Regions from separate parts of the Micromonospora olivasterospora genome, predicted to be linked through region 2. Evidence: predicted binding sites of a transcription regulator. Region 2 holds the regulator's gene; each other region holds the start of a gene.
The links. The regulator HrcA, encoded in region 2, represses chaperone genes, less so after heat shock. The targets are predictions, from matches to a motif close to GGTTNGCACNCTCNNNNNGAGNGTGCNAACC.
Positions count from the first base shown of each region.

Region 1: groES (co-chaperone GroES) is a predicted target of HrcA. The motif match lies at 1,015-1,045, and genes of this name have one in related genera.
Region 3: groL (chaperonin GroEL) is a predicted target of HrcA. The motif match lies at 1,519-1,549, and genes of this name have one in related genera.

Region 1 covers NZ_VLKE01000001.1:1,639,714-1,641,977, reverse strand. Annotated here, with positions in the region: gene JD77_RS07335 (helix-turn-helix domain-containing protein) at 1-765, opposite strand, end outside; gene groES (co-chaperone GroES) at 1,180-1,494, shown strand; partial or broken gene groL (chaperonin GroEL) at 1,565-2,264, shown strand, end outside.
Region 2 covers NZ_VLKE01000001.1:1,117,939-1,120,202, reverse strand. Annotated here, with positions in the region: gene JD77_RS04880 (DUF4870 domain-containing protein) at 1-547, opposite strand, end outside; gene hrcA (heat-inducible transcriptional repressor HrcA) at 812-1,834, shown strand; gene dnaJ (molecular chaperone DnaJ) at 1,911-2,264, shown strand, end outside.
Region 3 covers NZ_VLKE01000001.1:1,963,293-1,965,556, forward strand. Annotated here, with positions in the region: gene groL (chaperonin GroEL) at 1-1,325, opposite strand, end outside; gene JD77_RS08980 (hypothetical protein) at 1,642-2,264, opposite strand, start outside.

The DNA of each region.
Region 1 (2,264 bases), 520 kb from region 2:
GGCGGACTGCCGGCGTGGCAGCGCCTCACCCGTCACAGTCTCCCAGCGCCGCTCCAGGGCGGCAACGTCGCTCGGACTGTCGACGGTCTGGCCCCGGAGCTGGTTGTCGAGGTGGGCCAGCTCCGCGCCGCTGCCGAGCCGGGCCAGGATGAAGGGGCCGTTGAGCCCGTTGTGCCAGGGGGCGTCGGCCGGCACGACCCGGACGTGCACGTGCGGCTCGGCGCCGACGGCCAGCAGGTGCTGGAGCTGCTCGCGCATGACGGCGCGGTCGCCGACCTGCCGGCGCAGCGTGTGCTCCTCCAGCACCGCGACGAACTGCGGGCGCGGGGTGGCGGTCAGCACCTCCTGCCGGGCGAGCCGGGTCACCACCCGCGTCTCGACCTCCTCGGCGGTCAGCTCCCCGCTCAGGGCGAGCATCGCCCGCGCGTATCCCTCGGTCTGGAGCAGGCCGGGAACCACGGTCGGGTCGTACCAGCGCAGCGCCGTCGCCTCCCGTTCGTTCTCGTCCCACGGGCGGAACCATTCCGGCGCGGCGTGGAACCGGATCAGCTCCAGCATGGCGATGAAGAGGCCGCCGGTGTCCAGCGCCGTGTCGATCCGGGCCAGGTAGTCCGGCCGGGCCGGGCTCTGCCCGGTCTCGACCGCGCTCACGTACGACGGCGAGTAGCTGACCAGCTTGCCCAGCTCCTCCTGGCTGAGCCCGCGCGCCTGGCGCGCCCGGCGTAGCTGGTCGCGCAGCAACGTCAGGGTGGGTATCCGTGACACTCGGTATTCCCTTCCTCGGCATGGGGTGCGGAACCCGAGGGACGTTAGGGAGTTGGGCGTGGCGTGGCGAGGCGCTCCCGGCGTGTTGCGGTAACGAGTGGCGGAAGTGTGGCGACCGGCGACCGTGCCCCGTTCCTGCGGGCAGCTCCACAGGGGCGCCGGCGCCCCTGTGCCGGCCCGGTCGAGGCGCGACACGACGATGGCAGTTGGCACTCTCCTTGACGGAGTGCTAGCCGAGGAATAACCTGCGATTAGCACTCTCACCCTGAGGGTGCCAACGCCCGGGCCCTGGTGCCCGGGGGTTGAGCGCCAGGCGGACCGGCACCCGCGACGACGGCCCCGCCCGGTGGCATGTGGCAGATTGACGCCGGTCGGCATGCTGACCGGCAACGAAACCAAGTACCCCAGGAGGGTATGCCCGTGACTACCGCGACCAAGGTTGCGATCAAGCCGCTCGAGGACCGGATCCTGGTCCAGGCGAACGAGGCTGAGACCACCACGGCGTCGGGCATCGTGATCCCCGACACCGCCAAGGAGAAGCCGCAGGAGGGCACCGTCCTCGCTGTCGGCCCGGGCCGCGTCGACGAGAAGGGCAACCGGATCCCGGTTGACGTCAAGGTCGGCGACACCGTCATCTACTCGAAGTACGGCGGCACCGAGGTCAAGTACGCCGGCGAGGAGTACCTGGTGCTCTCCGCCCGCGACGTCCTCGCGGTCATCGAGAAGTAAGCAACCGATCAGTGTCGTTGCCCCGGTCCGGCTCGCCGGGCCGGGGCAGCGTCGCTTCGAAGGGATACAGATGGCGAAGATCCTGAGCTTCTCGGACGACGCCCGGCACCTGCTGGAGCACGGTGTCAACGCCCTCGCGGACGCGGTCAAGGTCACCCTCGGCCCGCGCGGGCGCAACGTCGTCCTGGACAAGAAATTCGGTGCGCCCACGATCACCAACGACGGCGTGACCATCGCCAAGGAGATCGAGCTCACCAACCCGTACGAGAACCTCGGCGCGCAGCTGGTCAAGGAGGTGGCGACGAAGACCAACGACGTCGCCGGCGACGGGACCACCACCGCGACCGTGCTCGCCCAGGCGATGGTCCGCGAGGGCCTGCGCAACGTGACCGCCGGGGCCAACCCCGCCGGCCTCAAGCGCGGCATCGACGCGGCCGCCGCCAAGGTCTCCGAGGCCCTGCTGGGCCGGGCCGTCGAGGTCGCCGGCAAGGAGTCGATCGCGCACGTAGCGACGATCTCCGCGCAGGACGCCACCATCGGCGAGCTGATTGCCGAGGCGATGGAGAAGGTCGGCCGCGACGGCGTCATCACCGTCGAGGAGGGTTCGGCCCTCACCACCGAGCTGGACGTGACCGAGGGTCTCCAGTTCGACAAGGGCTTCATCTCCCCGAACTTCGTCACCGACGTGGAGTCGCAGGAGGCGGTCCTGGAGGACCCGTACATCCTGATCACCACGCAGAAGATCTCGGCGATCGAGGAGCTGCTGCCGC
Region 2 (2,264 bases):
CGAAGATGATGCCGATGGCCATGGCGGCGAGGGCGACCAGGACGCCGATCAGGATGCAGGTGAGGATCCAGCCCACCAGCGCGATGACCGACCAGAGGAGCTGGAAGTTCAGCGCGGCGACCGCGTGCCCGCGGACGGTCGGCGACTGGTTGCCCCGGGCCAGCAGCGCGATCAGCGGCGCGAGCCAGCCGAGCACGCCGCCGCCGAGGAACATCCCCGCCGCGCCGCCGAAGTGGGCGACCAGCACCCACGTCTTGTCCTCGTTGTTCGCGTAGCCGCCCGACGGCGGGCCGTACGCGCCGCCGCTCGGATAGCCGCCACCCGGCGGGGGGTAGCCCCCGGGCGGGGGGTAGCCGCCCGACGGCGGCTGGCCGCCGGGAGGCGGCGGATAGCCCCCGGGCGGGGGATAGCCCGCCGCACCGGGTGCCCCGGACAGTGGTGCGGTGGGGGGCTCGTCCGACGAGCCGTACGGCGCCGACGGCGGGGTCGGCTCCGGCGGCCAGCCGCCGGGGTCGCCCGCTCCGGGAGGGCGAGGTGGTTCAGTCATGTACGTCACGGTAGGGGCTGCCGGCAAGGGGACACCAGAGCGACACTGGTCGGGTCCGGCCGGACGATCGGGCAGGAACGCCCAGGCGCTGCCCCGGGGCGGTGCGGGCGGCGCACACGTCGTCCGTCGTTGATCTTCTCGGCGGCGGCCCCGCCGACGTAGACTGGCACTCGTTACAGTCGAGTGCCAGGAGCGCCGCCCGGCCCCGGCCGGGTGGGCGGACGTGCGGCGCCGGTCCCGGCGTGCGACAGGAGGTGGGGGCAAGTGGGTCTCGACGACCGTAAGCTCGCCGTGCTCCGCGCGATCGTCGAGGACTACGTCGCCACCCAGGAGCCGGTCGGCAGCAAGGCCCTGGTCGAGCGGCACCAGCTCGGCGTGTCCCCGGCGACCGTCCGCAACGACATGGCGGTGCTGGAGGAGGAGGGCTACATCCGGCAGCCACACACCAGCGCGGGCCGGGTCCCGACCGACCGCGGCTACCGCCTCTTCGTCGACCGGCTCTCCCGGGTCAAGCCGCTCAGCCCGGCCGAGCGCCGGGCGATCGAGCGCTTCCTGGCCGGCGCGGTCGACCTCGACGACGTGGTGCACCGCACCGTCCGGCTGCTCGCCCAGCTGACCCGGCAGGTCGCCGTCGTGCAGTACCCGAGCCTGGCCCGCTCCTCCGTACGCCACCTGGAGCTGGTGCCGATCTCCACCACCCGGCTGATGCTCGTGATGATCGCCGACACCGGCCGGGTCGAGCAGCGGCTGGTCGAGCTGCCCGCGCCGATGCCCGCCGACGACGTCACCGACATGCGCCGGGTGCTCAACGAGAAGCTGGTCGGCACCCGGCTGTCCGACACCCCGCCGCTGGTGCAGGCGGTGGTCGAGGAGTCGCCGGCGCACCTGCGCCCGGCCATGGCCACCCTCTCCAGCGTGCTGCTGGAGACGCTGGTCGAGCGGCACGAGGAGCGCATCGCGCTGGCCGGCACCGCCAACCTGACCCGGGGCGGCCTGCTCGACTTCCAGGGCTCGCTACGGCCGATCCTGGAGGCGTTGGAGGAGGAGGTCGTCCTGCTCAAGCTCATCGGCGAGGCCGAGCCGAGCACGACGCGGGTGCTGATCGGCGACGAGAACGAGATCGACAACCTGCGCGCCGCCTCCGTGGTCAGCACCGGGTACGGCCCCGGTGCGACCATTGTCGGCGGCCTGGGCGTGCTGGGTCCCACCCGGATGGACTACCCCGGCACCATCGCCACCGTGAGGGCCGTGGCACGCTACGTGGGCGAGCTGCTGGCCCAGAACTGACCAGTCAGGGCCGACACGGCCGGATTCCGACCGACAACCGGCGCAACGCGAGACGAACATGAGGACACCGAACGCAGTGGCCAGGGACTACTACGGCATCCTCGGCGTGAGCCGGGACGCCTCCGACGACGAGATCAAGCGCGCCTACCGCAAGCTGGCGCGGCAGTTCCACCCGGACGTGAATCCGGACCCGGAGGCCCAGGAGAAGTTCAAGGACATCAACGCCGCGTACGAGGTCCTCTCGGACGACCGGAAACGGCAGATCGTCGACCTGGGCGGCGACCCGCTCGCGCCCGGCGGCGGGGGCGCGGGCCCGGGCGCCGGCGGGGCGGGGCCGTTCGTCGGCTTCCAGGACATCATGGACGCCTTCTTCGGCGGCGCGGCCGGCGGCTCGCGCGGGCCGCGCCCACGCACCCGCCCCGGCGCCGAC
Region 3 (2,264 bases), 850 kb from region 2:
TTGACGATCTGCGCGCCGGTCGCCTCGTCGCCGGTCAGGTCCAGCTTGTCGAAGGCGGTCTTGCCGGCCTGCACCAGCGCGACGCCACCACCCGGGACGATGCCCTCCTCGACGGCGGCCTTCGCGTTGCGCACCGCGTCCTCGATGCGGTGCTTGCGCTCCTTCAGCTCGACCTCGGTGGCCGCGCCGACCTTGATCACCGCAACACCGCCGGCCAGCTTGGCCAGACGCTCCTGCAGCTTCTCCCGGTCGTAGTCGGAGTCGCTCTTCTCGATCTCGGCCCGGATCTGGTTCACCCGGCCCTGGATCTGCTCGGCGTCGCCGGCACCGTCGACGATGGTGGTCTCGTCCTTGGTCACCACGACCTTGCGGGCGCGGCCCAGCATGTCGAGGCCGACGGCGTCGAGCTTGAGGCCGACCTCCTCGCTGATGACCTGGCCACCGGTGAGGATGGCGATGTCGGCGAGCATGGCCTTGCGGCGGTCACCGAAGCCCGGCGCCTTGACGGCAACCGACTTGAAGGTGCCCCGGACCTTGTTGACGACCAGGGTCGCCAGGGCCTCGCCCTCGATGTCCTCGGCGATGATCAGCAGCGGCTTGCCGCTCTGCATGACCTTCTCCAGGATCGGGAGCAGGTCCTTCACCGACGAGATCTTGCTGTTGACGATCAGGAGGTACGGGTCGTCGAAGACGGCCTCCATACGCTCCGGGTCGGTCATGAAGTACGCGGAGATGTAGCCCTTGTCGAAGCGCATGCCCTCGGTGAGCTCGAGCTCCAGGCCGAAGGTGTTGCTCTCCTCGACGGTGATGACGCCTTCCTTGCCGACCTTGTCCATCGCCTCGGCGATGATCTCGCCGACGCTGGTGTCACCGGCCGAGATGGAGGCGGTGGAGGCGATCTGCTCCTTGGTCTCCACGTCCTTGGCGAGCTTGAGCAGCTCCTCCGAGACGCTGGCCACGGCGGCCTCGATGCCCCGCTTCAGGGCCATCGGGTTGGCGCCGGCGGCCACGTTGCGCAGGCCCTCACGAACCAGGGCCTGGGCCAGGACGGTCGCCGTCGTCGTGCCGTCACCGGCCACGTCGTCGGTCTTCTTCGCGACCTCCTTGACCAGCTCGGCGCCGATCTTCTCGTACGGGTCCTCGAGCTCGATCTCCTTGGCGATGCTCACACCATCGTTGGTGATGGTGGGGGCGCCCCACTTCTTCTCGAGCACGACGTTGCGGCCCTTGGGGCCGAGGGTCACCTTCACGGCGTCGGCGAGCTGGTTCATGCCCCGCTCGAGGCCGCGGCGAGCCTCCTCGTCGAACGCGATCATCTTGGCCATACGGCGTTGTCCTCCTGGACACTCACGGGCCACCCGAGTGTTGTGCCCCGGATGGGCCGCCTGGTGTACGCACCTTGGGACGTCGCCACCTGGCGACGACGACGTCCTTCGGCCGGGCCGGATAGCCCGCGACGACCGGCCATGTGCCGCCCGGCGGTCACCCACCGGGAGGCCGTGACCCCACCGCCCCGACCATTGGCACTCGCCGTATGCGAGTGCCAATGACTTGTTTAGCACTCTGCCCTGCCGAGTGCAAGCACGATGGGCCAGTCGGGCCGGCCCGGCGCGGCCCGACCAGCGCAACCGATCCGGGCGGTCAGCCGAGTTCACCCGCCAGCCGGGTGGCCGTCACCGGACCCTCGCAGGCCCGCTGCTCGGCGTACGTCACGACGAGGCCGACAAGGTGGACCAGGCCGTACGGGAGCGTGATCACGGCGGCCACCACCGCGTACGCGACGTCCCACCCGCTGAAGCTGGCCGCGTCGGCGGGATCGCCGAGCAGCACGCCCGCGACCTGTACCGGGGCCAGGACCAGCGAGAACACGGACGCCGCGAGCCTGACCAGCGCGATCCGCCCGAGCACCGGCCCGAGGCGGGCGTGGAACATCTCACGGGCCCGGCCCAGCGGGGCGCCGCGCTCGAAGAGCAGCACCGGGCCGAACAGGCCCAGCGCGACCATCGCGTACAGGCCGGGCAGGTAGCACAGGACCAGCCCGACCGCCACCAACAGGCCGTAGACCAGGGTCCAGCCCCACAGCGCCGGGGCGCGGCGCAGGCCGTACGGGAGGGCGGCGCCGACCGGGGCGGGCTGGCCGGCCGCCTGGCGCGCGATCACCCAGCTGCCGGCCGCCCAGCCGACCGCCTGGACGAGCGCGAGCAGGCAGACGAGACCGAGCATGGCGGCGAGAAGGACGCCGAAATCGGCGAGGTACCCATCGG